One region of the Pannonibacter sp. Q-1 genome, then DNA from elsewhere that is predicted to be linked to it. Evidence: riboswitches for the same ligand, from Rfam matches in the RefSeq annotation. Region 1 holds a riboswitch; the other holds the start of a gene.
What was found. A riboswitch is a leader RNA that binds a small molecule or an ion and turns the genes downstream of it on or off. The one in region 1 is predicted to bind cobalamin.
Positions count from the first base shown of each region.

Region 1 (15,592 bases):
TGCAGACCGGTGAGGTGCGCATGCGCGGCATCGAGCTGGAAGGCAAGGCCGAGCTCGCCTCCGGCCTTTCGCTCACGGGTTCCTATGCCTATACGGACAGCGAGATCACCCGCGACAATGCCACCTCCAGCGGCACCAGCAACAAGGGCAAGCGTCTGGCCTTCGTGCCCGAGCACCAGGCATCGCTCTGGCTGGACTACACCGTCCAGTCCGATCAGGTCTGGGGCGGGCTCAGCTTCGGCGGCGGCGCCCGCTACATGGGGCAGACATTCGGCGACAACGCCAACGCCTTCGATGTGCCGGACTACACCCTGTTTGATGCGGCGCTGCGCTATGACTTCGGCAAGGTGGATCCGAAGCTCGCCGGGCTGAAGACCTCGCTCAATGTCAGCAACATCTTCGACAAGAAGTATGTCTCCACTTGTCTCAGCACGACGGGCTGCTACTGGGGCGAGGGCCGCACGGTCTATGCCACGCTGAAATACAGCTGGTAATGCCGGAGCGGAGGACATCTGGAACCAATGCTCTGACGCGGCGGCAATTTGCCGCCGCGTTGCTTGGGTTTGCCTCCCTGCCGTTTCAGGGCCGGACCGGCCGGGCAGGGGAGGAGCTGCCGCGCATCGCCGTGCTGGACTGGGCCTGGGCCGAAACGTTGCTGGCGCTGGGCGTGGCACCTGCCGCGGTGGCGGAAGCCCCGCTCTATGGCGCGCGTGTCGTCAGCCCGGCGCTGGCGGAGGGCACCATGGATCTGGGCCTGCGCTCCTGGCCCAATATGGAACAGCTCAGGGTCTTCCGGCCGGACCTGATTGTCACCCAGACCGGCTATGGCGTTCCGGCGGCCATGCTGGAGCCTGTGGCGCCCGTGCTGTCCCTGCCGCTTTACACGCCGGAGCGCCAGCCGCTGAAACGGGCTGAAGAGGGACTTGAGGCGATTGCCGCCCGCCTGCAGCTTCAGGAAGCGGGGCGCGCCTATCTGGAACAGGCCGAGTTCCAGTTCACAGCCTTGCGGAACGAGCTTCAGTCCTATGATGGCCGCCCTCTGCTGATCCTGAAATTCGCCAGTGACCGGCTCGCCGATATCTACGGCCCCGGCAGTCTCTTTCATGACGTGCTGGGCCGTCTCGGCCTGCCATCCGCCTGGCAGCACAGCGGCAGTCATTGGGGCTTCTCGACCGCAGGCCTCGACGCGATTGCCGCCAACCCGGAAGCACGCATCGTCATCATCGAGCCTGGTCCGCCGGAAGCGCTCGCCGCCAGCGGGTTGTGGCGGGCCATCCCGGCGGTGCGGGCAGGGCGCGTTGTCAGCATTCCACCGGTCTGGGTCTTCGGAGCTTTGCCGTCCGCCCTGCGTTTTGCCGGTATTGTCACCAAGGCCCTGCAGACCTCATGACGCTTCGTCTTCCCTTGCTTCTTGCGGCGCTGCTGGTGCCTGCCGCCGTCCTGACCCTTTTGTCCTACAGCGCCCATGTGCCCCTGTCTGCGCTGGGCGCGGCGCTGCTTGATCCGGACCCGGCTGTCTTCGGGGAAATCTATCTGCATTATGCGCTGCTGCCGCGCCTTGCTGTGGCGGTGCTGGCCGGGGCCGCCCTGGCGCTGGCGGGAGTGGTGTTTCAGCAGGTACTGAAGAACCCGCTGGCGGAACCGGCAACCCTTGGTCTTCTTTCCGGTGCACAGCTTGGCATCATGGCGGCAACGCTGCTCGTGCCCGCACTCGCCATGTGGCAGCGCGAGGCGGCGGGGCTGGCGGGCGGCTTTGCTGCACTGGCGCTGGTGGGGATGCTTGCCTCCCGGCACGGTTTTTCGCCGGTGACCCTGCTCTTGTGCGGCATGATCGTCAGCTTCTTTGCCGGATCGGCTTCCGTTGTGCTGGCCCTGTTCCAGCATGAATACCTGCGCTCGGTCTTCATCTGGGCCAGCGGCTCGCTGGTGCAGAATGATTTTTCCGATGCCTCGGCCCTGTCCGTCAGGCTTGCGGTCTGCGTACCGCTGCTGGCGCTGCTGCTCAGGCCGCTGACGGTTGCCGGGCTCGATGATGCCAGCGCCCGCAGCCTGGGCCTCTCCATCCGCACGATCCGGCTTGTTGCCCTGTCGCTGGCCTGCTGTCTCTCCGCGCTGGTGGTGGTGCGGGTAGGCGTGATTGCCTTCGTTGGCCTTGCCGCGCCGCATCTGGCGGCACTTGCCGGTGTCCGGAGTTTTGCCGGGCGTTTTGTCTCTGCGCCCATCATCGGCGCGGCGCTGCTGCTGCTTGCCGACAGCATGGTGCTGGCGCTGTCCGGCATGATTGCCGAAGTGCCCACGGGAACAGCCACGGCGATGGCCGGAGCCGTTCTGCTGCTGGTGCTCCTGCGCCGCATGCCTGCGAGCACCCGCATCGGCGGTTCACACATGCCGGCGCCATCCGTTCCGGCCGCCAGCCGTCAGCGCCTCGTCCTGCTGCTGGCTCTGGCCTGTCTTGCCGCGCTCACGGTCTTTTCCCTCACCAGCCAGCTGCATCCGGGCGCCCTGTCAGCCGGAGAGATGGTGGCAGGGCGCTGGCCGCGGGTGCTGGCATCTGCTGCCGCCGGGGCCATGCTGGCGCTGGCAGGCGGGCTCATTCAGGCGATGACCGGCAATCCGCTCGCCAGTCCCGAGGGGCTGGGCGTCAGTTCCGGGGCAGGGCTCGGCATCACCGGGGTGCTGCTTTTGACCGGCTCCTTCTCTCCGCTCCTGCTGCTGGGGGGCGGAGCGGGCGGGGCGGTGCTCGCCTTCCTCTTCGTGCTGGCCATCACCCGCAAGTCCGGCCACGCACCGGGGCCGGTGCTGCTGGCCGGGATTGCCATCGGCACGTTTGCCGCCGCGCTCATATCCTTCATTCTGGCCAGCGGTGATCCGCGCGCGGTCTTCGTGCTGGCCTGGTCCATGGGGCCGACCTACCGCGCCGCCGGACTGACGGCCCTTGCCGCTTCCGGCATCCTGCTCGTTGTGCTGCTGGTGCTGCCGCTGATGGGGCGTTGGCTCGACATTCTGCCGCTGGGCGACACAACAGCCCGCGCGCTGGGCCTTTCGCCCCGCCGCTCGCGCACCGTGCTTCTGGCGTTCTCGGCCCTGCTGACGGCCGCCGCAACGCTGATCACCGGCCCGTTGAGCTTCATCGGCCTGATCGCGCCCCATATTGCGGCCTCTGTGGCGCCGGGGCGTGCGCTGCTGCGGATCGTCTGTGCTACAGCGATCGGCGCAGCGCTGATGGTCAGCGCCGACTGGCTGGGCCGCACGCTCGATTTTCCCTACGAGATCCCCGCCGGCATCCTCGCCTCCTTCATCGGCGGGCCGTATTTCCTCTGGCTGCTCCACCGCAAGCCCGCGTGAGGCGCAGTCTGCCGCACAAACGCAAAAAGCCTTGCCGTTGCTGGCAAGCCTTGGATTTTATCCAGGGAAGAGAAAAGGTTGGCTCCGCGAGCAGGACTCGAACCTGCGACCATTCGATTAACAGTCGAACGCTCTACCAACTGAGCTATCGCGGATCACCAGAAGGGCAGTGCCCTTTGCGGTGGCGGCTGTGTGCGCCGCCGTCGGTGAGAGGCGTATAACAAAGGCCTTGAGCATTTGCCAAGCCCTTTCTTCAAGAAAGTTTTCCACAGGGGCGGCTTTGGCGGAAATCTGCGGTCTTTCAACGGCTTGGGCCAGTGGATAACCCATCCGTGCCGGTGCTTGCACCCATTGCCCGGGATAAGGGGGCGGCGATTGCGCCGCAGAGGTGCCCAAAGGGCGTCCTTGCTGAGGTGCCGCCAAGCCGTTACAAGGAGAGGATCAGGTTCCCCGGCGGGCCAAGCCCAAGGGGATGAAACGGGAATGCGGTGCGGAGCGACTCAATCCGGGGCTCCAAAGCCGCAGCTGCCCCCGCAACTGTCAGCGGAGAATCTTGCCGCCTCATGCCACTGCAAGGAAGTCCTTGCGGGAAGGCGCGGCAAGGTGAAGACCCGCGAGCCAGGAGACCGGCCTGATGTGGTGCAACCCCAAGGCCGCCGGGTGGGCGGACCGGAGGACCTGACATGATTTCTACTCCCCCAGACCGGGCGGATGGCAGGGCGCATTGCGCCCGCGCGTCCGCAAGAGAGCCCGACGCTGCCATGCCGCAAGCCAGCCGTTGACCATGGCGCAGGCTGAAGGGCTGGGGGCCGCATCTTCCGTTCTGGTGACGGGGGGCGCACGCTCCGGCAAAAGCAGATATGCAGAGCAGCTGATCCTCGGAAGCGGGCTTGAGCCTGTCTATGTGGCGACATCCGCCGCATGGGACGGGGAAATGGAAGCCCGCATCGGCCTGCACCGCGCCCGCCGCGGGGCGGACTGGCGCACCATCGAGGATAAGGGCGGCATCGGCGCGGATCTGACGGACGTGCTCCGGCGCGAAGCCCTGCCCGGACGGGCGGTGCTGGTCGATTGCCTGACGCTCTGGCTCACCAATCTGATGATGGCCGGGGCAGACCTTGCTGCCGCCACGCAGGCGCTTTGCGCGCTTGTGCCCAATCTGCCTGCGCCTGTTGTTTTCGTTTCGAATGAAGTGGGCCTCGGCATCGTGCCGGACAACGCCATGGCGCGTCAGTTCCGCGATGCGCAGGGCCGTCTCAATCAGGAGCTTGCTGCCGTCTGCACCCGGGTGGTCTTCGTGGCCGCCGGTCTGCCGCTCGTGCTCAAGCCTTCCTCCCAACCGGATATCTCCCTATGACCGATTTTCAGACCCCTGCCGTGGCCAAGATCCCGGCCACCATCATCACCGGCTTTCTGGGCGCGGGCAAGACGACCCTCATCCGCAATCTCCTGACCAACGCGGGGGGGCGGCGTATTGCGCTGATCGTCAACGAGTTCGGCGACATGGGTTTTGACGGCTCGCTGCTGGATGGCTGCGCCGACCCTTCCTGCTCTGCCGATGATGTGGTGGAGCTGACCAACGGCTGCATCTGCTGCACCGTGGCCGATGATTTCCTGCCTGCGATGGAAATGCTGCTGGCACGCGAGACGCCGCCGGATCACATCGTCATCGAGACCTCGGGCCTCGCGCTGCCCCAGCCGCTGGTGCGGGCCTTCACCTGGCCCAGCGTCAAGACGCGGGTGACGGTGGATGGTGTTGTCACCGTGCTGGATGCGGCAGCTCTCGCCGAAGGGCGGATCGTGCTGGACGAGGAAGCCCTTGCCGCGCAGCGCACTGCCGACGAAACGCTGGATCATGACAATCCGGTTGAAGAGCTTTTCCACGATCAGCTCGCCTGCGCCGATCTGGTGGTGCTGAACAAGGCTGATCTGGTGGATGACCACGCATTGGAGCATATCCGTGAGCATATCGCCGAAGATGTCCGCGCCGGGGTGGAGATCATTGCCGCTGAAAAGGGCTCGCTGCCCATCGACGTGCTGCTGGGCCGCTCCTCTGCTGCCGAGGATGATCTGGCTGCCCGCCGTGCGCATCATCACCACCATCATGATGATGACCACGATCACGATGATGACCATGACCATGACCATGACCATGACCATGACCATGATGATCATGATCACCATCACGACGACTTCGAGAGCTACGTGGTCACAGCGCCCGAGTTTGCCTCGCTGAAGGACGTTGAGGCGGTGGTGAAGCAGGCGATGGCGCTGAAGGGCGTGCTGCGCATCAAGGGCGCGGTGACGGTCTCCGGCAAGGCCGCGCCTGCGCTGGTGCAGGCGGTTGGGCCGCGTGTCGAGGCCTGGTTTGCCGCTGGCGCCAAGGCGCCCGGCAAGCTGGTGGTGATCGGCCTCAAGGGGCTGGATCTCGCCGCCGTCACGGACGCACTCGCTTCCCTGCAGGCAGGCCGCGCGGCCTGATCCTTCGCGGTGTGGACCCCCGCCGCCCCGCTCCTGACGCATCAAGCGCAAGGGGCGGGACGCGGGGACAGGCACACCCAGTCTGAGCCTATTGAAGGCGTGCCAGATGCATATCCTCGCAAGTCAAACCCGGCGAATTGATGACGGCGGCGATGCCGTGGACCTCGCGCAGGACCCGGCGGATCTGGTGTTCCTGTCGGCGGCCGATACGGAACTCTCGGCTTTTGCCGCCGCGCATGCCTCCCTTGGCGGGGAGGTGTCACTGCGGCTGGCCAGCATTCTGGCGCTGACCCATCCCTATTCCGTCGATCTCTATGCGGAAAAGACGCTGGCCGGTTCAAAGCTTGTTGTGCTGCGGCTGCTGGGCGGGGCGGGCTACTGGTCCTATGGGCTGGACCGGCTGCGGGAGGAAGTCAACCGCAGCGGGCTGCAGCTGGCCGTCTTTGCGGGCTGCGACAAGTGGGATGAGGATCTGGCCGCTCTCTCCACCGTGCCGGTGGACGCCGTGCGGCGGCTTTGGCGCTACTGCATTGAAGGCGGCGCAGAGAATTACCGCAATGCGCTGAGGTTTTGCGCTCATCTCATTGGCAAGGATCAGGAACCGCCTCTGCCTGCGCCGCTGCCGCGTGCGGGCATCTTCCTGCCCGGCCACACCGCACCGGGGCTCGATGACCTGACGGCCCGCTTCGCAGATCCGGCAAGGCCGGTGGCGGCGCTGGTCTTCTACCGGGCGCTGGTGCAGGCGGGCGAGACGGCGCCTGCCGAGGCGCTCTGCCGTCATCTGGAGGGGCAGGGGCTCAACGTGCTGCCCGTCTTCGTAGCCTCGCTGAAGGATGCGGAATCGGCTGCGGTGCTGTCGGCCCTGTTCGAGGCGCTGCCGCCTGCCGTGGTGCTGAATGCGACGGCCTTTGCCGTTTCCAGTGGCGGACGCGTGCATCAGCCGTCGCCGCTGGATGCGCCGGGCCGCCCGGTGCTGCAGGTGGTGTTCTCCTCTTCGTCCCGTGCGGGCTGGGCCGATAGCACGCAGGGCCTTTCCGTGCGCGATCTGGCCATGCATGTGGTGCTGCCGGAGCTGGACGGGCGGTTGATGACGCGGGCGGTCTCCTTCAAGGAAGAAGGCATCCTTGATCCCGCCACCCAGTTCCGCCCCGTGCTCTTCAGGCCCGAAGAGAGCCGCATGGCCTATGTGGCCGCTCTTGCGGCAAACTGGGCGAAGCTGGGCGGCAAGCCCGCTGCCGCGCGCAAGGTCGCGCTGGTGCTGGCGAATTATCCCAACAGCGACGGGCGCATTGCCAATGGTGTGGGGCTGGATACGCCCGCCTCCTGCGCGGCGCTGATCGCGGACCTGCGGGATGCGGGTTATGACGTCCCAGTTGATGCGCCGGTTACTTCTGAAATGCTGATGGCCCATCTGACGGCGGGCGTGACCAATGATATCCATGGGCGCGCCGGGCGCCGGGTGGATGTGCGCTTTGCGCTTGCGGATTACCGCAAGGCCTTTGCGTCCCTGCCAGAGGCGGTGCAGGCGCAGGTGACCGCGCGCTGGGGCGGGCCGGAGAATGATCCGGCTGTGCGCGATGGCGCTTTCGAACTGCCGCTGACCCGCTTTGGCAGCGTCTATGCCGGCATTCAGCCCGCACGCGGTTATAACATCGACCCCAAGGCGACCTATCACGATCCGGATCTGGTGCCGCCGCACAACTACTTTGCCTTTTATATCTGGCTGCGCGAGGTGGCCGGTATCGATGCCGTCGTCCATCTCGGCAAGCATGGCAATCTGGAATGGCTGCCGGGCAAGGCGCTGGCGCTGTCCGAAGAATGCTACCCGGAAGCGGTGCTGGGACCGGTACCGAACATCTATCCTTTCATTGTCAATGATCCGGGTGAGGGCATGCAGGCCAAGCGCCGGGCTTCCGCCGTTATTGTCGATCACCTGACGCCGCCACTGACGCGGGCCGAAAATTATGGCGTTGCCAATGAAATGGAAAATCTGCTCGACGAATATTACCTCGCCAGCGGCGTCGATCCGCGCCGGCAGAAGGTGCTGACGCGGGACATTCTGGAGCTTGCCTCCGTTCACGGGCTTGATGCGGATATCGGCCTGACGCCGGACATGTGCGAGACGACCCGTCTGGCGCGGCTGGATGCGCATCTGTGTGACCTCAAGGAATTGCAGATCCGCGACGGGTTGCATGTGCTGGGCGAGAGCCCGCAAGGGCGGCTGTTGCATGATCTGCTGGTGGCGCTGGTGCGCGTGCCGCGTGGAAGCAGGCCTCAGGATGAAAGCCTGATCCGGGCGCTGGCGCGTGATCTGCTTGCCGATGTGCCGGAGTTCGATCCGCTGTCCTGCGATTTCTCAATGCCCTGGGCCGGGCTGAAGCCGGAGCTTCTGGCGGGCGTGTCCGATGCCCTGTGGCGCTCTTGTGGTGACACGGTGGAGCGGTTGGAGCTTCTGGCGGTCAGGCTTGTCTCCGGGGAAATGAAATGTCCGGAACTGGCTGCAACATCGTCTGTTCTTCAGGAGATTGAATCCACTTTGAGGCCTGCCGTCGCCGCCTCCGGATCTGCGGAAACAGCGGCGGTTCTGGCGGCGCTGGATGGCCGTTTCGTGCCGCCGGGCCCTTCCGGCGCGCCGACGCGGGGGCGGCCGGATGTGCTGCCGACGGGACGGAATTTCTATTCGGTCGATGTGCGCGCCGTACCGACCGAGATTGCCTGGCGGCTGGGTCAGGCTTCGGCGGCGGAAGTGGCGCTGCGCTACTTTCAGGATGAGGGCGAGTGGCCCAAGGCGCTGGTGCTGACCTGCTGGGGCACGGCCAACATGCGCACCGGTGGTGACGACATTGCGCAGGCGCTGGCGCTGATCGGCGCAAGGCCGGTGTGGGAGCCGGGCTCGGGCCGTGTCACCGGCTTTGAAATCATCCCCCTGTCGGAGCTGCGCCGTCCGCGCATCGACGTGACGCTGCGCATCTCCGGTTTCTTCCGCGATGCCTTCCCGCATCAGATGGACCTGTTCACCAGTGCGGTGCGGGCGGTGGCGGCGCTCGACGAGCCGGAAAGCGCCAATCCGATGGCGGCGCGGGTGCGGGCCGAGCGGGCGGAGCTGCAGGCGAGGGGCCTTGCCCGGGACGATGCCTTTGCCGAGGCTTCCATCCGTGTGTTCGGCTCCATGCCGGGCGCCTATGGTGCCGGTCTTCAGGCGCTGATGGATGAGGGGATCTGGCAGGGGCGTCAGGATTTCGCCGATGCCTTCCTCGCCTGGGGCTCCTATGCCTACGGCGGCGGGGCGAAAGGCGAGTCGGTGCGCGAGCGCTTCGAGACGCGCCTGCGCGGCGTCGATCTGGTGCTGCACAATCAGGACAACCGCGAGCATGACCTGCTCGACAGCGACGACTACTACCAGTTCGAGGGCGGGCTTGCGGCAACGGTCGAGGCGCTGACGGGGGAGGCGCCCGTCAGCTATCACACCGATCATTCGCGGCCCGAGCGGCCGGTGGTGCGGGCGCTGTCGGAGGAGATTTCCCGCGTGGTGCGCGGCCGGGCGGCGAACCCGAAGTGGATCGCCGGGGTCATGCGCCACGGCTACAAGGGCGCCTTCGAGATCGCCGCGACGCTGGATTATCTCTTTGCCTTCGCCGCGACGACAAGGGCAGTGCGCGAGCATCATTTCGATCAGCTTTACACCGCCTATATCGAGGATGCCGCCGTGCGGGAGTTTCTGGCCCGTGCCAATCCTGCCGCCTATGAGGACATTCTCCAGCGTTTTGACGAAGCGATCCGGCGCGGGCTCTGGACGCCGCGCCGCAACTCCGTCCATGCTGGCCTCTCCAGCCAGCTCACATCCCAAGCCATGAGGGCCTGACCGCCGTGACCGAGACCGACACCGAGATTCAGACCGAAGAAGACCTGAACGCCCGCCATGCCGAGAAGATGCGCAAGAAGAAGGCGGCGCGCGACAAGATCATGGCCACCAAGACCATCGAGAAGGGTCTGACCATCGTCCACACCGGCAAGGGCAAGGGCAAGTCCACCGCAGGCTTCGGCATGGTGTTCCGCTCCCTCGGTCATGGCCACCGGGTCGGTGTGGTGCAGTTCGTCAAGGGCCGCCTCGACACGGGCGAAACCCATGCGCTGGAGCGCTTTGCCGATCTCGTCACCGTCAAGCGCATGGGTGAGGGCTTCACCTGGGAAACGCAGGACCGCCAGCGCGACATCGCCGCGGCGCAGGAAGCCTGGGATGCGGCCAAGGAGATGATCACCAGCGGTGACTACCGGATGGTGCTCTGCGACGAGTTGAACATCGTGCTGCGCTACGATTATCTCGACATTGCCGAGGTGGTGGCGTTTCTGAAGGATGAGAAGCCGGAAGACGTCCATGTCGTCATCACCGGCCGCAACGCCAAGGATGAGCTGATCGAGGTGGCCGATCTCGTCACCGAGATGGAGCAGGTGAAACACCCCTTCCGCTCCGGCGTGAAGCCGCAGGCGGGGGTGGAATATTAGGAGAAACCATGCCCGTTATTCGCCGTCCTCGTCCGGAAGAAGCCGAAGCGGTTGCGGAGTGCCTGCGCCGGTCCATCGTCGAGCTTTGCCATGCGGATCATGGCGGCGATCCTGACAAATACACGCCATGGATTGCCAACAAGACGGCCGAGAACATGGTCCGCTGGATGGATCAGGCTGAGGGGTTCCTCGTCGCTGAAGACGGAGCAGGCGGGGTCGCGGCGGTTGCGCTGGCTTCTGGCGCAGGGGAGATCCATCTGAATTATGTACATCCCGAGCACCGCTTCAAGGGCTACTCCCGCGCGCTGATGCTGGAGCTTGAAACGTGGGTCCGGGACTTGGGCCACACCCGAATACGGCTGAACAGCACACAGACGGCGAAGACATTTTATCTCGCCCTGGGATATCGCGAAGACGGAGAGAGCTTCGAGCAGGGCGGCATGCACTTCCTGCGCCTCGCAAAGGATCTGACGTGACAGGACTGCCGCGCAAGCCCGCCCTGATGGTGCAGGGCACGGGATCGAATGTGGGCAAGAGCCTGATCGTCGCGGGCCTGTGCCGTCATTTTGCCAATCAGGGCCTGACGGTTGCCCCCTTCAAGCCGCAGAACATGTCGAACAATGCTGCTGTCACAGTTGATGGCGGCGAGATTGGCCGGGCGCAGGCGTTGCAGGCCATGGCCTGCCGGATGCCGGCCACCGTGCACATGAACCCGGTGCTGCTGAAGCCGGAGACGGATACGGGCGCTCAGGTGATCGTGCAGGGCCGCCGCTTCGGCACCATGCGGGCGCGTGAATATGGCTCGCGCAAGGCCGAGCTGCTGCCGAAGGTGCTTGAAAGTTTCGCTCTTCTGTCGCTAGAGGCGGATCTGGTGCTGGTGGAAGGGGCAGGCAGCCCGGCGGAGATCAATCTGCGCCAGGGCGACATTGCCAACATGGGCTTTGCACAAGCCGCTGACCTGCCGGTGCTTCTGTGCGGGGATATCGACCGGGGCGGGGTGATTGCCTCGCTGGTCGGCACCCATGCGGTGCTGGAGCCACAGGAGCGCGCCCGCATCCGTGCCTTTTTCATCAACCGCTTCCGGGGTGATCCGTCGCTGTTCGATGATGGCCTTGGCGAGATCGTCCGCCGCACGGGCTGGGCCTCAGCCGGGGTGGTGCCGTGGTTTGCAAACGCCGGGCTGCTGCCGGCCGAAGATGCGCTGGGTCTTGAGGATGGTCTCGGCAACGGGCCGGTGAAGATCGCCGTGCCGGTTCTCGCCCGCATTGCCAATTTCGATGATCTCGACCCTCTGCGGCAGGAGCCGGGGGTGACGCTGGTGCTGGTGCAGCCCGGCCAGCCGCTGCCGGGGGATGCGGATGTGGTGCTGCTGCCCGGCACCAAGTCCACCATGGGCGATCTGGCTTTCCTGCGGGCGCAGGGCTGGGACATCGACCTTGCCGCCCATCACCGGCGCGGCGGGCGGATCATCGGGCTTTGCGGCGGCTATCAGATGCTGGGCCGCACCATTGCCGATCCGGACGGGATCGAGGGCCGGGCGGGCACGGTTGAGGGGCTCGGTTTCCTCGATGTGCAAACGGTGCTGACGGCGGACAAGAAACTCCGCGAGGCGAAAGGCACCTTCCTGCCTACGGGCGTGCCTATCTCCGGCTATGAGATCCACCTTGGAGAGACCTCAGGCCCGGATTGTGCAAGGCCGGTTCTGAGCCTTGAGGACAGCGCAGGCGGCTTGCGGCACGATGGGGCGCAGAGTGCCGATGGCCGGGTGCTGGGCACCTATCTGCACGGGCTTTTCACGGGAGACGCGTTCCGCGCCGCCTGGCTGTCAGGCCTCGGGGCGGCAGCGGAAGTCTCCTACACGGCGTCCATTGACGCAGTGCTGGATGAACTGGCCGGGCATCTGGCCCGCCACATGGACATGGGCCTGATCCTGCGCCTTGCCCGGTCACGGGTGTGAAGGCAGATCAGTCATCCCAGCCGAAGCGGTTGTTGAAGGCCGGTTCCTGGCATTTGTAGGCCACCGGGCACTGCGGCGTGTCGCGCGTGGCAGCGGTCACCGGCACCGCCTCTTCCCAGCGGTCGCAATAGGAGTGATTGGCGACGAAACGGTCATAGGTGTAAGGCCCGGTGGTGAAGACCACGGCACCATTGCGCAGCACGGTCTGCTGAGCTTCGGCGCAGGTCATCTGCCGCAGGTCGGGCCTTGCTGCGGCAACGCTCGTGCCAGCTGCGAGGACCGTCAGCGCAAGGGCCGCATGTCGCATGAATCCAGACATCATCATCTCCATCAAGACGCACCCGATCCTTCTGCTCCCTCAAGGGAAGCGGCAAGTCCGGGGAAACACCTGCCGGTTTGAGATATAACGGCCCGGTGGAACCTAGGTTCCCGCAGACGGGCGGCAAGGGCAGGGCAGCCCGCACGCCTTAACGATCGCGTGTGCGCTCCAGCTCGACACTGGCGCGCCCCTGTGCAATGGGAAGAGGCGCACCCGGCTTGTGCACCCGCACCCGCACCTTTTCGATCCGGCTGTCGGCCGCCAGAACCGCCTCGATGATCGCCCCGGCCAGGCGCTCGATGAGATTGAAGCGGTTGTTCAGCACCACGCCTTCGATGGTCTTCACCAGCATGCCATAGCAGACCGTAAGGTCATACTCGTCTTCGCGGCTGGCGGGCCCGAGATCGAGCCAGCAGCTCATGTCGACGATGAACCTCTGGCCCAGGCGCATCTCCTCCTCGTAGAGCCCGTGATAGGCGTAGAAGGCAAGATCTTCGAGGTGAATGGCATCCATGGAGGGCTCACAGGCTGGCGCCGCGGCAGATAAGGGCGGCAGGCCAGCGGGTGATAGGCGATTGGCCGGGGAAAATCCAGCGCCGGGCTTTGAGGCCGCAGATGCCTGCCGGCTGGCAATGCTGCACCGGCTCATCCTTTGGTGATATTGCGCCGCAGGTACAGCCCGCCTAAAACCCAAGGAAGGCTGACAAATATCGCTGGCAAACCGTTCATCACGCGACGGAACGGGCCAGATGGACGCGGGAGCAGGCGAGGCATGTTTTCAAAGATCCTGATCGCAAACCGGGGCGAGATCGCCTGCCGGGTCATCAAGACCGCGAAGCGCATGGGCATCAGGACCGTAGCCGTCTATTCCGACGCCGACCGGGACGCTCTGCATGTGGAAATGGCCGACGAGGCAGTGCATATCGGCCCGGCTGCGGCCTCCGAATCCTATCTGGTGATGGACAAGATCATCGCCGCCTGCAAGCAGACCGGCGCCAAGGCCGTGCATCCGGGCTATGGCTTCCTGTCCGAGCGCGCCGCCTTCCCGGCAGCGCTGGCAGCGGAAGGCATCGTCTTCATCGGCCCCAACCCCAAGGCGATCGAGGCCATGGGTGACAAGATCGAATCCAAGAAATTCGCCAATGCGGCCAGGGTCAGCACCGTGCCGGGCTATCTGGGGGTGATCGAGTCTCCCGAAGAGGCCGTGCAGATCGCGGAGGAAATCGGCTATCCGGTGATGATCAAGGCCTCCGCCGGTGGCGGCGGCAAGGGCATGCGCATCGCCTGGAACGCCGGTGAAGTGCATGAGGGCTTTGCCCGCTCCAAGTCGGAAGCCGCATCCTCCTTCGGCGATGACCGGGTGTTCATCGAGAAATTCATCCAGAACCCGCGCCACATCGAAATTCAGGTGCTGGGCGACAAGCATGGCAACGTGATCTATCTGGGCGAGCGCGAATGCTCCATCCAGCGCCGCAACCAGAAGGTCATCGAGGAAGCCCCGTCGCCGCTCTTGGACGAGGCCACCCGCCGCGCCATGGGCGAGCAGGCGGTGGCCCTTGCCAAGGCTGTGAACTACGACAGTGCCGGCACGGTGGAATTCGTCGCCGGGCAGGACAAGAGCTTCTTCTTCCTGGAAATGAACACCCGCCTGCAGGTGGAGCATCCGGTGACCGAACTGATCACCGGCATCGATCTGGTCGAGCAGATGATCCGCGTTGCCGCCGGAGAAAAGCTCTCCATCAGCCAGTCCGATGTGAAGCTGAACGGCTGGGCCGTGGAAAGCCGCATCTATGCGGAAGACCCGTACCGCAATTTCCTGCCCTCCATCGGCCGGCTGGTGCGCTACAGCCCGCCGGAGGAAAAAATGAGCGATGGCGTGACCGTGCGCAACGACACGGGCGTGGTCGAGGGCTCGGAAATCTCCATGTTCTATGACCCGATGATCGCCAAACTGGTCACCCATGCGCCGGACCGGGCCGGGGCGATCGCGGCCATGTCCGAAGCGCTTGATGCCTTCTATGTGGATGGCATCCAGCACAACGTGCCCTTCCTGACCTCGCTGATGAACCATCCGCGCTGGCGCGCAGGCACCCTCTCCACCGGCTTCATCGCCGAAGAATATCCCGAAGGCTTTGCCCCGGCGGAGCCGGATGCGGCCGCACTGGAGACGCTGGCTGCCGTGGCGCTGACCATGGAAACCCTGCGGCGCGAGCGGCTGGACCATCTGCCGGGCCGCCTGCGCCCGCATTCTGGTGCGGTGCGCGAAGCCTGGACCGTGAAGGTCGGCAAGGCCTATATCCCCGTGCGCCTCACCGAAGGCTACCCCGGCACGCCCATCGAGATGGACATTGCCGTGGGCGAGGGCACGCCGGTGACGGTCACCTCCAGCTGGGTACCGGGGGATGCGTTGTGGAACGGCACGGTGGGCGGCAAGCGCGTCACGGTGCAGGTGCGCCCGGTGCGCAGCGGCTACCGGCTCGACTGGCAGGGATTCTCCGTCATCGCCCGCGTCATGACCCCGCGCACGGCGGAGCTGGATGCGCTGATGCCGGAAAAGCTGCCGCCGGACACCTCCTGCCTGCTGCTGTGCCCGATGCCGGGCCTCGTCGTCTCCATCGCCGTCACCGAAGGGCAGGAGGTGAAGGCTGGTGAGCAGCTGGCCATCGTCGAAGCCATGAAGATGGAAAACGTGCTTCGCGCCGAACGTGACTGTGTTATCTCCTCGATCAAGGCCAAGCCCGGCGACAGCCTGGCGGTGGATGCCGTGATCATGGAGTTTGAATGACGCAGTCCTCTGGCGGGATCGATACGGTCCTGTTCGATCTGGACGGAACCCTCACCGATCCTTTCACCGGGATCACGCGGTCCATCCAGCATGCCCTCGCAGCCCTGGGCGCCGTTGTGCCGCCAGCCGAAGAACTCGGCTGGTGCATCGGCCCGCCGCTGTGGGACAGCTTTGCTGTTCTGCTCAACAGCAGTGACAGGGC
Region 1 covers NZ_JBSXNB010000002.1:580,859-596,450, reverse strand. Annotated here, with positions in the region: gene ACVNHC_RS06710 (TonB-dependent siderophore receptor) at 1-494, shown strand, start outside; gene ACVNHC_RS06705 (ABC transporter substrate-binding protein) at 554-1,390, shown strand; gene fhuB (Fe(3+)-hydroxamate ABC transporter permease FhuB) at 1,387-3,345, shown strand; tRNA gene ACVNHC_RS06695 (tRNA-Asn) at 3,425-3,500, opposite strand; cobalamin riboswitch at 3,772-3,994, shown strand; gene cobU (bifunctional adenosylcobinamide kinase/adenosylcobinamide-phosphate guanylyltransferase) at 4,130-4,702, shown strand; gene cobW (cobalamin biosynthesis protein CobW) at 4,699-5,826, shown strand; gene cobN (cobaltochelatase subunit CobN) at 5,933-9,688, shown strand; gene cobO (cob(I)yrinic acid a,c-diamide adenosyltransferase) at 9,694-10,329, shown strand; gene ACVNHC_RS06670 (GNAT family N-acetyltransferase) at 10,338-10,805, shown strand; gene ACVNHC_RS06665 (cobyric acid synthase) at 10,832-12,286, shown strand; gene ACVNHC_RS06660 (hypothetical protein) at 12,294-12,605, opposite strand; gene folB (dihydroneopterin aldolase) at 12,754-13,119, opposite strand; gene ACVNHC_RS06650 (acetyl-CoA carboxylase biotin carboxylase subunit) at 13,378-15,390, shown strand; gene ACVNHC_RS06645 (HAD family hydrolase) at 15,387-15,592, shown strand, end outside.

Region 2 (15,592 bases), on a different contig from region 1:
CTGACGCTGGGCGCCGCCACGGGCTCTGCCGAAGCGCGGGATGGGCGCAACGGCGCGCTGGCAGCCGGTGCTGTCGTCGGCCTTGCCGCCGGCGCCCTTTTGGGAACGGCCATGGCCAACAGCGGCCCGGACTATATCGACGCCCCCCCGGCCTATTATGCACCGCCGCCCCCGCCGCCGGTCGTCTATGGTGGTCCGGTCTATTACGCGCCGCCGCCTCCCCCGCCGGTCCGCTGCTACCTGAGCCCGGTGCAGCGCTGGGATGGCTATATCGGCCAGTATGTTGTCGTCGGCCATCAGGAAGTCTGCAACTGATCTGTTGCTGCCCTGACGCGATGGTTTTGCCCCCGCCGGTTCGCCCGGCGGGGTTTTTCTTTGTGCTGTCTTGCCACTTTCCGGGGCAAACGGACAGAGGCCGCCAATGCGGGTTAGGATGAGCCTTCAGCGAATCTGTGCGGATCAGCCCTGCCGCCGGATGAAACGACAAGGCCAGCGACAGCCCATGCCCTTTACCCTGCGCCTCACGCCCACGCTCGCCACCGTGATCGGCACCTTCGTCTTTCTCACCACCGCTTCCGTCCTCTATGTGGAAAGCACGGCCTCCCGGCGGATCGTGGCCGGGCTCGGCAGCCGGCTCGTCGATCTTGGCATGGATGCCTATGAGCAGAAATTCGAAAGCAAGATCAACGTCCTGCGCAATCAGGCAGGGTTCATAGCCGCTGCCTTCGCGCGCGGCGCCTCGCCCATCGCGCTGGATGAGGATGTGGCGCGCCTTGCCTTTGGCGGGCTGGCCGCCGCGCCGGAGGGTACCCGCATCACCGTTGCCCGTGCAGCGCAGGGCGATGCGCTGGAAGTCGGCCAGATGCCCGGCGGCGGCATGATGCTGCGCCGGATCCCGCACACGGAGGATGCGGCGCTGACAACCCGCCTCACAGAGGCGGAGACCGCAGATGTCCCCTTCTGGCTGCCGCCGGACTACGATGCGCAGCGCCAGGAAACGCTGCTCTCCTACGTGGTCCCGGTCAGGCGGGAAGGCACCTATCTGGGCTACACCGCCGTCTCCATCCCCTCTTCCGGCCTGTCCCGCATTGCGCAAACCCTGTCTGACGAGACTTTGAAGGTGTTTCTTCTTTACGGAGAGGCCGACATTCTCGCCCACCCGGATCTCGACCCGCTGGATGCCACCCTGTCCGAAGAAAATGACCTTGTGGACATAGAGGACGCGCCCGACCCGCTGCTCGCCCGCCTTGCCAGCCTGAAGCCCGTTGATCCGCTCCGGTTCGACCTCAATGAAGCCCACGCCATGTTTGAGGGCGAGACGGAGGAGCATGGCCGCTACTATGTGGTGCTGGAGCGCACGGCGACGAAATTCGGCGAGCTGCCGGTCATCACCGGGGCGATCATGCCTGCCTCCGTTCTGGAGCAGCCGCTGGAGGAGCTTTACGTCTCCATTCTCATTGCCCTGGCCATCCTGGCCGCAGCTCTTGCGGGCAGCGCCGTCATGGCCTACCGCATCGCCCAGCCCATCCGCCGGGCAGCGGCAGGCGCGCGGGCCATCGCGCGGCTGGATATTGCCGGGCTGAAGCCCCTGCCCTCCAGCCGCATCGAGGAACTGAAGGATCTGGCCAGCGGCTTCAACGCCATGACGACGGCGCTGACCGCCTTCGTGCGCTACGTGCCGCGCAGCCTCGTTCTCAAGCTGCTGCGTGAAGGCAGCGGCAGCGCCGCCCCGCAGGAACGCCAGGTGGCGGTGCTCTTCACCGATGTGGTGGGCTTTACCAGCATCTGTGAAGGCATGGACGCACGGGAGACGGCGGATTTCGTCAATCACCACCTCACGCTCATCGGCAGCGTCGTCGAGCGCCACGGCGGCACCATCGACAAATATATCGGCGACAGCGTCATGGCCTTCTGGGGCGCGCCCGATCACATGGACAATCCCGCAGCAGCTGCTGCAGCCGCAGCACTCGATATCGAACGGGCGCTCAAGGCCGACAATGCCGTCAGGCGCGAACAAGGCCTTGCCCCCGTGCGCATCCGGGCAGGCCTTCATGTGGGGCCCCTGATCGTCGGGGACATCGGCGCACCGGGCCGGGTCAATTACACCGTCATCGGCGATACGGTGAACATCGCCGCAAGACTGGAGAGGCTCGGCCACACGGCAGAGCCCGGCGCGGAAGCCATCATCCTTGCCTCCGCCGAGGTAGCCGGCGCCCTTGCCGCACAGCAAGGCTCCGCCCGCCCCGTCGTCACACCGCTCGGCGAGCAGACCGTCAAGGGCAAGACCCAGCCGGTAACGGTGGTGAGGCTGTCGCTGCCGGGGGAGGAAACCTGACACCACGTTTGTCCGGATGAGCTCCGGCATGCTAGGCAGACATATCAGACACCCTGCCGCGAGCCCGCCATGTCCGCCACCGAGACACTTACCCTTGCCGAAGCTCATGAACTGGCCGTTGCAGCCCTTGTGGCCAGCAATACGGCACCGGATGTGGCCGAAAGCGTTGCGCAGGCGCTGGTGGCCGCAGAAGCAGATGGCCAGAGCGGGCACGGCCTGTCACGGGTTCCCTCCTATGCAGGGCAAGCGCGCAGCGGCAAGGTGAACGGGCATGCGGTGCCGAAGCTGGAGGATGTGACACCGGCCCTCTTCAGGGTGGATGCCTGCGACGGCTTTGCCTATCCCGCCTTTGACATGGTCATCCAGCATCTGCCCGGGCGGGCGCATAAGCTGGGCATTGCCATGGCAGCCGTGCGCCGCTCGCATCACTTCGGCCAGGCCGGGGCGCATTGCGAAAAGCTGGCAGAACATGGGCTGGCAGCCTTCGTCTATGGCAACGCGCCGAAATCCATCGCGCCCTGGGGCGGGCGGACGCCGCTGTTCGGCACCAACCCGATTGCCTTCGCCGCCCCCGCCGGCAAGGGCCGCGCGCCGCTTATCATCGATCTGGCAGTCTCGCGCGTCGCCAAGGGCAAGATCATGGCAGCGGAAAAGGCAGGCAAATCCATTCCCGAAGGCTGGGCGCTTGATCCCGATGGCAATCCGACGACCGATGCCAGCGCAGCCATGGCCGGAACCATGATCCCGATCGGCGAGGCCAAGGGCGCGGCATTGGCGATGATGGTGGAAGTGATGTCCGCCGCCATGGTGGGCGCCAGCCTGGCCTTTGAGGCACCCAGCCTGTTCACGTCCGAGGGGCCGGTGCTCAATCTCGGCCAGACGATCATTGCCATTGACCCGGAGCTGGTGTCCGGCGGCCTGTTTGGCGAAAGAATGGATACCCTGCTGGATACGGTGGCGGCTGAAGACGGCGCACGCCTGCCCGGCTCCCGCCGCCTCGCTGCCCGGCAGAAAGCCACCGCCGAAGGTCTGTCAATCCCGGTTCCGATTCTGGACGAAATCCGGCAGATCATCGCAGTTGCATGAGCCCTGCGCCATCGCAGGCACAGGGCTCATGCATTTGGTTCAGGCCGCGCGGGAGGTGACGCTGCGCAGTCCGGTGAAAGGCATCATCTGCGCATAGACCGGATCTTCCGCACCGCTTGCCTCGACGAGGCCACAGGCTCCGGCGAGTGCGCCTTCCTTCAGCTCGAGGCCGAGGAAGCGCTGACGCTCCACCGGTCCCGGCAGATCAAGGCCAAGCGTCAGGTCCGGCGAAAAGCCGAACCTTGCATAATAGGCATGATCGCCCACCAGCATGACGCCGCCAAAGCCGGCAATGGCGGCCTGATTGAGCGCGGCACGCATCAGACGCGCGCCAAGCCCTTCGCTGCGGCAAGTGGCCTCCACCGCAAGCGGTCCGAGCAGCAGCAAGCCCTGGCCGCCTTCGGCCGTGACATGCCACAGGCGCAGGGTGCCCACGAGCACACCAAGGTCATCCAGCGCGGTCAGGGCGATGGCCGGCACGCGGCCTTCGCGCAGGCGTTCGGAGGTTTTCTGATGCCGGTCCGGACCAAACGCCCGGTCGAGCAGCAGCTCGCGGGCGCCGGTGTGCTCCGGCGCCTCGTCCAGGATTTCGATCATCTCACCTGATCCTTCAGATCACGTAGGATGCGAGAGCGGCGAAGCCGTTGAAGCCGACCGTGGAATAGGTCGTCGTATAGGCACCGCAGGACTCGATCAGCACCTTGTCGCCGATCGACAGGGAGACCGGCAGCTCGTAGGGCGTCTTTTCGTAAAGAACGTCCACGCTGTCGCAGGTCGGGCCTGCCAGCACGCAGGGCGCGGTGGCATCGCCATCCTTCGGCGTGCGGATCGGGTAGCGGATCGCCTCGTCCATGGTCTCGGCGAGGCCATGGAACTTGCCGATGTCCAGATAGACCCAGCGCACGGTGTCGTCAGCCGACTTGCGGGAAATCAGCACGACTTCCGCTTCAATCAGGCCGGCATCGCCCACCATGCCACGGCCCGGCTCGATGATCGTCTGCGGCAGGTTGTTGCCGAAGTGATCGGTCAGAGCCTGGAAAATGGCATTGCCATAGGCCGGAACGCCCGGGACATCCTTGAGGTAACGGGCCGGGAAGCCACCGCCCATGTTGACCATCTTCAGCGGGATGCCGCGGGTGGCGCATTCACGGAACACACCGGCTGCGGTTGCCAGCGCGCTGTCCCATGCGCCCAGGTTTGCCTGCTGCGAGCCGACGTGGAAGGAGACACCATAGGCGGTGAGACCGCCGCGGTGCGCAGCTTCCAGCACGTCCGGAGCCATTTCCGGAGCGCAGCCGAACTTGCGCGACAGCGGCCATTCGGCGCCTGCGCCATCGCACAGGATGCGGCAGAACACGCGCACGCCCGGTGCGGCACGGACGATCTTCTCGACTTCGGCTTCGCAGTCGACGGCATAGAGGCGCACGCCCAGCTCGAAGGCGCGGGCGATGTCGCGCTCCTTCTTGATGGTGTTGCCATAGGAAATGCGGTCGGCGCTGGCACCGGCGGCCAGAGCCATTTCGATTTCGCCGACAGAGGCGCAATCGAAGGAGGAGCCGAGTTCAGCCAGCAGGCTCAGGATCTCGGGGGCCGGGTTAGCCTTTACCGCATAGAAGACGGAGGTGTCGGGCAGCGAACGGGCAAAAGCCTCGTAGTTCGACCGCACAACGTCAAGGTCGACAACAACGCAAGGACCATCTTCGGTGCGCTGGCGGAGGAATTCACGGATGCGATCGGTCATCGGGGTTCTCCCGTTCATCAAGTCTTGGCGCGAGGTCGTCCGTCCGCTCGCCGCGGAGCCCTCCGGTATGGACAGGGAGGCTCGGCAAGAGGTGACGATCGGTCGAGCGCACAGCGGGGGCTGCACACTGTCCCTTTATGGGATGCCTTGGCTTGGAACGGGGATCGCTCCGCACGGCCGGCAATGAAGTAACAAGTGCCTCTTCAGTAACCCCGGGATGTGGAAACCCGGCAGAGACCAAAAAAGCCCTCTTACGTCGTTGCTTTAAGCCGTCCGGTTTTGTCAGACCCCAAGAGTCGTAGTGGGGCTTGTCTGACTGCCACTGGAATTCATGGACGACCACGGGCACGTGCGAATTTGGGCAAGGGTTATTTGCGCTCATTCGCTGTCATGTTCAAGGGATTTTTTGAATGAGGCGCAGATTTTTTTCGTGAAGCCGGAAGCCTGGAAAAGACAAGGTAAACGCCGGATTTTCGCCACTTTTTTAGACGTGCAAACATCGCGCGCAGAAGCCCGCCGCGCAGCGGCCGCAGATGGGGCAACGGCATGCCGTCCCAGCAGCAATCAGATGCTTTTCTTCATAAGCACGAAGGGCCGCACTGGGGCGGCCCTTCGGCTGAGATCTGCCCGCCGTTCGGGGGGCGAAGCTTGGCGGCTTTTGACGGACAGATCTGATTCTGTTCAGGTTTGCGCCTGCAGATCAGCCCTGGCGGCCCTGCGGGCCCTTGCCCTTGTCGCCACCTTGGCGGTCGCCGTGGCGCTCACCATGCGGGCCCTTGCGGCCTTCCTTGCCGCCCTTGCGGAAGTCGGCCTTGGTCAGCACGCCATCTCCGTTACGGTCCATGCGGGCCACAAGATCAGCAGTCCGTGCCGCGTTTTCTTCGGCGGTGATGGCAAGGTCGCCGTCCGTGTCGAGTCGCTGGAACATGCGCACCAGGCGCGGCTCGGCCATGCTGGCGAACAGCGCATCGAAGCCCTGCAGGTCAAAGCTGCCGGCATTGCCCGTGTCAGCAAGGGCAAAGAGCTGGCCGCGCACCTCGTCGAATTCAGCGCGTGTCACCGTGCCGTCGCCGTTCACATCGAAGCGCTCGAACATCTCCATCATCATCATGCCGTGGCGGCCATGCGGACCCTTGGGGCCATGGCCCATCTTCCAGCCCTCACGGTCCTTCCCTTCCGGACCCCGGCCTTCCGGTCCCTTACCTTCCGGCCCCTTGCCACCAGGGCCACGTGCCTCGGCACCACGGCCTTCAGGGCCGCGCGGCGGCACCGGCATCGCCTTCAGTTCCCCGTCACCATCCCGGTCGAGCCGGGCGAACATGCGGTCAGAGATGCGGTCGAACTCGGAGCGGGTGACCTTGCCGTCGCCATCGCGGTCCAGCCGCTGGAAGGCACGCACCTTCATCGGCTGCATTTGAGCAAGGCGGTAAGCCTTGAATTCTTCCAGAGTGACGCGCCCGTCCTTGTCGGCATCAGCGGCTGCGAAGCGCTCCGCGACAACGGCGTTCACTTCATCCTGGGTGACGGCGCCGTCCTTGTTCTGATCGAACATTTCGATCATCCGTCCGCCGTGGCGGCCGCCTTCGCGGTCCATGCCGCCCCAGCCTTTGGGCCCGAAGCTGTCAGCCAGCGCGATCCCGGCCACAGAGGTGGCAAGCGCGGCAGCAAGCGTGCCAATGGCGATGGTCTTGAGTGCGGTCATCAATCTTCTCCTTTTCCGGCCTATCCGGATGTCTGCAGCGGCAAGGCGTACCTTGCGGTCTGTGCCTGGCGGTCTTTGGCGAAACCGCCGTGCCGTCCTGCGATGACCAGAACATAGGCGAAGGATCCGCGCCGGATTAGGGCGGGCAGGAGGCCCAAGTGTCGTGACCTGTGACAGGTCTGGCCTCCTGCGACAGACTGTTACACTTTCCCCTGCCCCGGCGCGGAAAATGGCGCTACCTAGAAGATGAAGGACGGCGGCATCAGCCCGCCGGCAGAGAACAGTGAACCGGAATCAGCGTGATGAGTGAGCCAAGCCCCCATATTCTTGTGGTCGATGACCACCGCGATATCCGGGAAACGCTGGCCCGCTATCTGGTGAAGAACGGCTACCGGGCGACGGCCGCGGAAAGTGCAGCTTCTGCCCGCAAGGCGCTGAAGGCCGCCGTCATCGATTTGCTCGTGCTGGATGTCATGATGCCCGGCGAAGATGGCCTCAGCCTCTGCCGCAGCCTGGTTGATTCAGATGGCCCGCCCATCATCCTGCTCACCGCCATGGCGGAGGACACCGACCGGATCATCGGCCTGGAGATCGGCGCGGATGATTATGTCACCAAGCCTTTCAACCCGCGCGAGCTGCTGGCCCGCATCAAGGCCGTCCTGCGCCGCACCGCCAGCGTGCCCAAGCCCCGCGATCCGATCACGCAGGAGCGCCTCGTCTTTGAGGGCTTCACCGTGGATACGGCGCGGCGTGAACTCTTTGACCCGCAAGGTGCGCCCATCGCGCTGTCCAGCGGCGAATTCCAGCTGCTGCTCGCCTTCCTCAAGCGGCCGCGCATGGTGCTGACCCGTGACCAGTTGATGGACCTGACGAGCGGGCGCACGCCCGGTGTCTTCGACCGGTCGATCGACAATCAGGTCAGCCGCCTGCGCCGCAAGATCGAGGAGGACCCGAAGGAGCCGCGCATCATCAAGACCGTCTGGGGCGGCGGCTACATGTTCACCGCTGCCGTGGAGGAGCTTGACGCATGACCGCGCCCGCCTTCTTGCGCAAATCCGCCGCCTTTCTCCGGCGCCTGTGGCCGCGCAGCCTTGGCGGCCAGCTCATCGCGCTGCTCCTGATCGCCCTCATCGGCAGCCAGGCGGTTTCCATCTGGCTCTTTGCCGGGGAGCGGCGGCTTGCGGTCTATGAGGCGATCGGCGACGGGGTGATTGTCCGCACCGCCTCCTTGGTGCCGCTGCTGGAGACCTCCGGCGAAACGACCCGCACCCAGCTGCTGCAGGCCACCAGCTCTGCCATCACCCGCTTCTGGCTGGACCAGAAGCCCTCGGTGGCCAACGTGCCCCAGTCCGGCGCGGAGCGGCGGCTTGCCGCAGCACTGGCCGACGAGCTCGGACAGGACCCCGGCATCCGTGCCTCGCTCAGCGCAGCGGGCAAAGGCCCGGAAAGAGGCGCTGAAAGAGGCTCCAGCAGGCCGCCGCGCGAAGACCGGAAGAAGCGCGAAGAGGCAGGCGATACCAATCTTGAAAAGCTGGAGGAGCGGGAGCGCCGCCGCGAGGAGCGGCTGCGCCACCGGCTGATTGCGATCGAGTTTTCCGTGCCTCTGGCCGATGGGCAATGGCTGAACGTGGTGACCAGCCAGCGCCCGCCGCCACCCGGCGCCTTCTACACGCTGGTCCTGCAGATGGGCCTGATGGCTCTGGCCATCATCGCCATCGTTGCCTTCACCATCCGGCAGGTCTCCCGCCCCTTGCGCCAGCTGGCCGATGCTGCCGACCGGCTGGGCCGGGGCGAAGACGTGCCGCCGGTGCCGGAGGCAGGCCCGCGCGAATTGCGCAGCACCATCTCCGCCTTCAACGCCATGCAGGACCGGCTGAGCCGCTTCGTGGCAGACCGCACGCGCATGCTGGCCGCCATCAGCCACGACCTGCGCACCCCCATCACCTCCCTGCGCCTCAGGGCCGAGTTCATCGACGATGACGAGAACCGGGAGAAGATGATCGCCACGCTGGATGAAATGGCCGCGATGACGGAAGCCACTCTCGCTTTCGCCCGTGACGAAGCCGTCAGCGAGCCGCGTGAAGCGGTGGACCTCATCGCCGTTCTGGAAAGCCTTGCAGGTGACCAGTCCGACATGGGCCACGATGTGCGCCTGATGGCACCCGGGGCAGATGCGGAGACAGCCCCTGTCACCCTGCCCTGCCGCCCGATGGCGCTGAAGCGTGCCCTGCGCAACCTGATCGAAAACGCCATCCGCTACGGCGGCGCAGCCCGCATTTCGGTGGAGACAGGCCAGCGTGAAGTCATCATCCGCGTGGAAGATGACGGCCCCGGCATTCCAGAAGACCGGATGGGCGACGTGTTCGAGCCTTTCGTCCGGCTGGAGACTTCGCGCAGCGGCGAAACGGGCGGCATCGGCCTCGGCCTTGCCATCGCCCGTTCCCTCATCCACGCCCACGGCGGCACCATCATCCTCACCAACCGCCCCGAAGGCGGCCTCACCGCCACGGTGACGCTGCCGCTCTAAAGAGCGATATAAAGATATCTTTATATCATTGACATGCGCAAATATTGCGGCAACACTGCCTTCATCGTGGTTCTGCGGATCAGTGATCCGGAGCTAAGAGGGAATCCGGTGCGGTGCAGTGATGTACCCATGCCGGAGCTGCCCCCGCAACTGTAAGCAGCGAGCTGCCATTCACCATGTCACTGGGGAAGACGCCCCGGGAAGACGAATGGCCGTGATGACCTGCAAGCCAGGAGACCTGCCACGGTAGATAACGTTCTCGGGCGGGGTGTCCCGGTGTGCGCCTGTTCCGCCCGGCACACGCATGCGCGTGCTCAGGCTGTCTTGCGTCATGCCCATACCTTGCCCGCAACCTTCGGGGTAAGGAAATGAGCATACAGACCGCAAACCTCGGTTTTCCGAGAATTGGCAGACAGCGCGAACTCAAGTTTGCTCTGGAAGACTTCTGGTCAGGCAAATCTGACGAGGCCACCCTGCAGGCCAAGGCCCGCACCTTGCGCGCGGCCCACTGGCAGCATCAGCGGGAGGCGGGAATAAACATCATCCCGTCCAACGATTTCTCGCTCTACGACCATGTCCTTGATCTGGCGGTGATGACCGGGGCAATCCCGGATGGCTATGGCTGGACCGGCGGACCGGTCTCCATTGCCACCCTCTTCGCCCTTGCCAGAGGCTCAGTCGGCACTGGCAGCCACCTCTGCAACTGCAACGGCCAGTCGCCTGATGGGGCAGAGACAAAGCCTGCGCTGGAAATGACCAAATGGTTCGACACCAATTACCATTATCTGGTGCCGGAACTGCACGCGGGGCAAACATTTTCCCTGACCGGCAACAAGCCGCTGGAGCATTTCCGGGAAGCCGCCGCTCTGGGAATTCATACGCGGCCCGTCATTCTGGGGCCGGTGACCTTCCTGACGCTTGCCAAGACGCGTGACGGATCAGCCTCTCTCGCGCTGCTGGAGAAGCTGCTGCCGGTCTATGGCCAGATCCTCAAGGAGCTGAAGGCGGCAGGCGCAGACTGGGTGCAGATGGATGAGCCCTGCCTTGTGACCAGCCTTTCCACCATCGAGAAGGAAGCGCTGGTGCAGGCGTACCGGTACTTCGCCGCAGAGGTTCCCGGCCTCTCCCTGATGCTGGCCACCTATTTCGGCGGACTTGAGGACAACCTCGAAACGGCCCTTTCCCTGCCCGTTGCCGGACTGCATGTGGATCTTGTCCGCGCACCGCAGACCCTTGCCCCCTTGCTGGCCAATGCGCCGGAGCATTTGCGCCTGTCACTGGGGATCATCGACGGGCGCAATGTGTGGCGTGCGGATCTCGCCCGATGCCTCGACTGCATCAGCGCGGCAGCCACCTGGCCCGGCGGCATCGAAATCGCACCGTCCTGCTCCCTGCTGCATGTGCCAGTGGATCTCGCGCTTGAAACGGAGCTCGATCAGGAGCTTGCCTCCTGGCTCGCCTTTGCCACGCAGAAGCTGGGCGAGCTTGCAGCCTTGCGGAACGCTCTCGCAGCCCGGGCCAGCGGCAGCAGCCAGCTTGACGGCGACACGCAGGCGGCCTTTGACACGGCCGCGGCAGCCCTTGCAACGCGCGGCAGGTCCCACAGGGTCAGCGACCCCGCCGTGCAGGCAAGAGTGCAGGCCCTCGGCACGGGGCAGCAGCTGCGCGGAGCGCCTTTTGCCTTGCGGCAGGTGCTGCAGCGCACCCGCAATCCGCTGCCGCTCTTTCCAACCACCACGATCGGTTCGTTCCCGCAGACGGCAGATGTACGAAAGGCCCGTGCCCTGCATGGGCGCGGCAAGCTGGCGGATGAGGATTACACGGCATTCCTCAAGCGCGAGACCGCCGCAGCCATCCGCTGGCAGGACGAAATCGGCCTTGATGTACTGGTTCATGGCGAGTTCGAGCGCAACGATATGGTGCAGTATTTCGGCGAGCAGCTGAAAGGCTTTGCCTTCACCCGCAATGCCTGGGTGCAGAGCTATGGCTCCCGTTGCGTGCGTCCCCCCATCATCTACGGTGATGTCTCCCGGCCCGCTCCCATGACGGTGGACTGGTGGCGCTTCGCCCAGTCCCAGACAGGCAAGCCGGTCAAAGGCATGCTGACCGGTCCGGTGACCATCCTGAACTGGTCCTTTGTGCGCGACGACCTGCCACGCGAAACGGTCTGCCGGCAGATCGCCCTCGCCATCCGGGATGAAGTGTCGGACCTGGAGACCGCCGGGGCCTCCATGATCCAGATCGATGAAGCCGCCCTGCGGGAAGGACTGCCGCTGCGCCGCAGGGATTGGGATCACTATCTCGACTGGGCCATCCGCTGCTTCCGCATCTGCTGCAGCGAGACGGGAGACTCGACCCAGATCCATACCCATATGTGCTACTCGGAGTTCAATGGCATTCTTCCCGCCATCATCGCCATGGATGCGGATGTCATCTCCATTGAGGCCTCCCGCTCGCGGATGGAACTGCTGGATGCCCTGACATCACAGGGTTACCCGAATGAGATCGGTCCCGGCATCTATGACATTCACTCGCCCCGCATTCCGGGCATCGGCGAGATCGAAACCCTGCTGGGCCTCGCGCGCCAGCGGTTGCGCGACGGCCAGCTCTGGGTCAATCCGGATTGCGGGCTGAAGACGCGCAAGTGGGATGAGGTGCGCCCGGCTCTGATCAACATGGTTGAGGCAGCCCGCGCCCTGCGCCGTGCCGCAAATGCCTGCACACAAGGCGGAGACGCAGCATGACGGCCACCGCTGTTTCAACTTCAACCCTGCAGGAAGGGCTGGCGCACGCGCCAGCCCCGATCGCCACTCTGCTGGAAATCGTCTTTCCGGGCGACACCAACCACCATGGCACACTCTTCGGCGGTGCCGGTCTGGCCTATATGGACCGGATCGCCTTCATCGCTGCCAGCCGTCACGGCCGTGCGCCTTTCGTCACTGCCTCCTGCGAAAATGTAAGTTTTCACAAGCCCGCGCATGTGGGCGAGATCGTCTCCTTTGACGCTTCCATCCGTGAGGTGCGGCGCCGGTCGCTGACTGTGGAAGTGAAGATGGCTGCCCAGACCATTCTGGGCGGCGAACGTCATCTCTGCACGGCGGGTGTGTTCCACATGGTTGCCATGCCCGGTGAAGGAAAGACTGCCGGCTGGAGCCTTCCGCCCCTGACGGAAAAGGCAGCCCCTGCCAGGCCTGACGAACTGTGCATGGCGGACATTGTCTTTGCAGATCAGGTCAATGGCAATGGTGCCCTGTTCGGCGGCCACGCTCTTGCCTTCATGACCAAGGCAGCCTTCATCAGCGCCTCGCGGCTCAGCGGCAGGCTCACAGTGCTGGCAGCAACAAGGCAGATCGACTTCCACCACCCCGTCGCCCTTGGGGCAATCGTGGAGGCCATGGCGCGGATAGCTTCCGTCGGACGGTCCTCGATTCATGTCGAGGTGGATCTGTGGTCCGAAGGCCTGCTGACGGGAAAGAGGCAACTGGCCGCGAAAGGGCAGTTCGTCATGGTCGCAGTGGATGCCTCACACCGGCCGGTGGCTGCGCGGCAGAAGCCAAGCGCACCCGAAAGCTGACGGAACGGGGCCCCTTTAAGGGTGCGGCAGGCAGATCTGTTCTGCCGCACGTCCCTCAAACCGTTCCGAACACCTTGTCAACGTCCGTGGCATCCAGCAGGCGCCACTTGCCTTCTGCGACGCCGTCCAGCCCCAGATGGCCGATGCGGATGCGGGAGAGGGTGTTCACGTGGTTGCCGGTGGCGGCGAACATGCGGCGGACCTGGTGGTAGCGGCCCTCATGGAGCGTCAGCCGTACCTTCTGCGGGGTCAGAACTTCCAGTTCGGCAGGCTTCAGCGGCTTGTCCTCGCTCTCCAGCATCATCGTGCCGGAGGCAAAAAGCTCAGCCTCATTGCCCTGCAAGGGCCTGTCCAGCTCGGCCTCATAGACCTTCGGCACCTCGGCCTTGGGCGAGATGATCTTGTGCAGCAAGGTGCCGTCATCGGTGAAGAGCAGCGCGCCGGTTGTCTCGCGGTCGAGGCGGCCAACGGTGGACAGCACCGGCTTGCGGTAGCGGAACCGGTCCGGCAGCAGGTCATAGACGAGGCGCCCCTGATCCTTGGTCGAGCAGGTGTAGCCCACCGGCTTGTTGAGCAGCAGGATCATGCCCTGCGGCGGATCCAGAGGCTCATCATCAAACAGGATGTCCTCATGAGCGGTCCTGGAATCGGCCTTGAGCCGCTGCCCGGCCCGGTCGGTCACCCAGCCGTTGCGAATGGCGATCTGCACTTCCTTGCGGGTGCCGTAGCCGAGGTTGGCGAGAAGCTTGACCAGTCTCATCGGCCGCGCGCCTTGCGTGCGTGGATCACCTTGTAGCCGCCCTCGTCCGCCACCATGATGGCCTCGGCAAAGACTTCATTGATGACGCCCTCGTAGGGAAGATGCCGGTTGGCGACGAGCCACAGATGCCCGCCCGGCTTCAGGGATCGCGCCGCCGCGCGGACGAAGCCCTGGCCGATATCCGTCCGCCCGGCCTTGCCGGTCTGGTGGAAGGGCGGATTGGTGACGATGAAGTCATAGGTCTTGTTCAGCCCCTTGGTCACGTCCACCCAGTGGAAGCCGAGACGGCGGCCGGTGGCCAGTGGCGTCACATTCTCGCGCGCCAGATCCAGCGCCCGCTGTTCGGCCTCGTAAAGGTCGAGCCCCGTCACCTTGGCACAGCGCTTGAGAACCTCGGTGGACAGATAGCCGAAGCCCGCGCCCAGATCCGCACCTTCGCCGGACAGGCTCGACGGCAGATTGGCCGCCAGCAGCGCGGAAGCGGCATCGATATGGTCCCAGGCGAAAACGCCCGGACGGCTGACGAACTGCCCGTCAAGGATCGGGCGCACCGCATCCAGTTCCACCCATTCGGCCACCAGCGCGCCGTTGACGCGGGCCTCGTCCTTGATGGTCCAGGCAACGCGGCACTTGGCCTTGGACAGCTTGCCGTCGAGCCCGGCAAGGCTTTCGAGATCACCCTCCAGCGCCTTGCCGCCTTCTGCGTTCGTCGCACAGACCACGATCAGCCCCCCGGGAGCAGCCCGCCGCACGGCATCGGCCAGCAGGGCACGGGCTTCCTGCTTCTGGCGCGGCGGCAGCACCAGCACCAGCGGATAGCCCTCACCCTCGGCCTGATGCAGCACCGTATGGCCCATTGCGGCCAGCGCATCCCGGTCGGGCGCAAAGCTCTGCACCGGCACCAGCGCGCCCTCGGGCAGCTCCTTCAGGTCCGCGCCCGCGCGGGCACGCAGAAACAGGATGCTGCCCCGCGCCTTGGGCAGGTCCAGCGTGCCGTTCAGAAAGGGAAGGAAGAGCGTTTCAAGGACAGGATCGGACATGGCGGCGCTTTCAATGCAGGCGGGCGGCAGTTCTGCACTGCCGCCCGGCCGGTTCATCCGCACTCATACAAGCCGCAGCGGGCAAGGTCAAAGCCGCCTTGCACCGCCTGCAGGCAGATCACGCGGCGGCAAGCCTGCGCACGAAGTCATCCACCGCACGGCGCAGGGCATCCGTCTGGCTGCCCACCGCATGCGAGGAAGTCATGAGCCGGGCCGCAGTCTCATTCGTCTGCGCCACCGCGCTGCGCATCTGCTCCATGTTGCCGGTAACTTCGGAGGTGCGGGCGGAGGTGACCTGTGCGTTGGAGGCAATTTCCGCTGTCGCCTGCCCCTGCTGCTCGACGGAGCGGCTGACGGATTCGGCGTGCTCATCAATGGTACGCATGATCTCGGTGATCTTCTCGATCGCCAGCACCGCGTCATCCGTCGAGGCCTGAATGGCCGAAATCTGGCTGGAGATCTCGTCCGTGGCCTTGGCCGTCTGGGAGGCAAGCTGCTTCACCTCGGATGCCACGACCGCAAAGCCCTTGCCCATCTCGCCGGCCCGCGCCGCCTCGATGGTGGCATTGAGCGCCAGAAGGTTGGTCTGGGCGGCAATCTCCTGGATGAGCGTTACCACCTGGCCGATCTTGTCGGCCGCGACCGCAAGGCTGGTCACCTTCTGGTTCGTGGCCTCTGCCTGACGGGAGGCATCATCCACCACCTGTGCCGTGGTCGTCACCTGCCGGGTGATTTCACCGATCGAGGCAGAAAGCTCCTCGGAGGCCGCGGCAACCGTTTCCACATTGGCGGATGCCTGCAGCGCGGCGTCGGCGGCGGCACTCACC
Region 2 covers NZ_JBSXNB010000001.1:136,404-151,995, forward strand. Annotated here, with positions in the region: gene ACVNHC_RS00610 (hypothetical protein) at 1-315, shown strand, start outside; gene ACVNHC_RS00615 (adenylate/guanylate cyclase domain-containing protein) at 503-2,335, shown strand; gene ACVNHC_RS00620 (Ldh family oxidoreductase) at 2,405-3,421, shown strand; gene ACVNHC_RS00625 (GNAT family N-acetyltransferase) at 3,461-4,018, opposite strand; gene ACVNHC_RS00630 (type III PLP-dependent enzyme) at 4,032-5,162, opposite strand; gene ACVNHC_RS00635 (EF-hand domain-containing protein) at 5,863-6,864, opposite strand; gene ACVNHC_RS00640 (response regulator) at 7,167-7,895, shown strand; gene ACVNHC_RS00645 (ATP-binding protein) at 7,892-9,391, shown strand; cobalamin riboswitch at 9,442-9,651, shown strand; gene metE (5-methyltetrahydropteroyltriglutamate--homocysteine S-methyltransferase) at 9,760-12,135, shown strand; gene ACVNHC_RS00655 (acyl-CoA thioesterase) at 12,132-12,965, shown strand; gene ACVNHC_RS00660 (pseudouridine synthase) at 13,021-13,725, opposite strand; gene ACVNHC_RS00665 (class I SAM-dependent methyltransferase) at 13,722-14,765, opposite strand; gene ACVNHC_RS00670 (methyl-accepting chemotaxis protein) at 14,884-15,592, opposite strand, start outside.
Region 2: another riboswitch for cobalamin. It lies ahead of metE (5-methyltetrahydropteroyltriglutamate--homocysteine S-methyltransferase); the one in region 1 lies ahead of cobU (bifunctional adenosylcobinamide kinase/adenosylcobinamide-phosphate guanylyltransferase).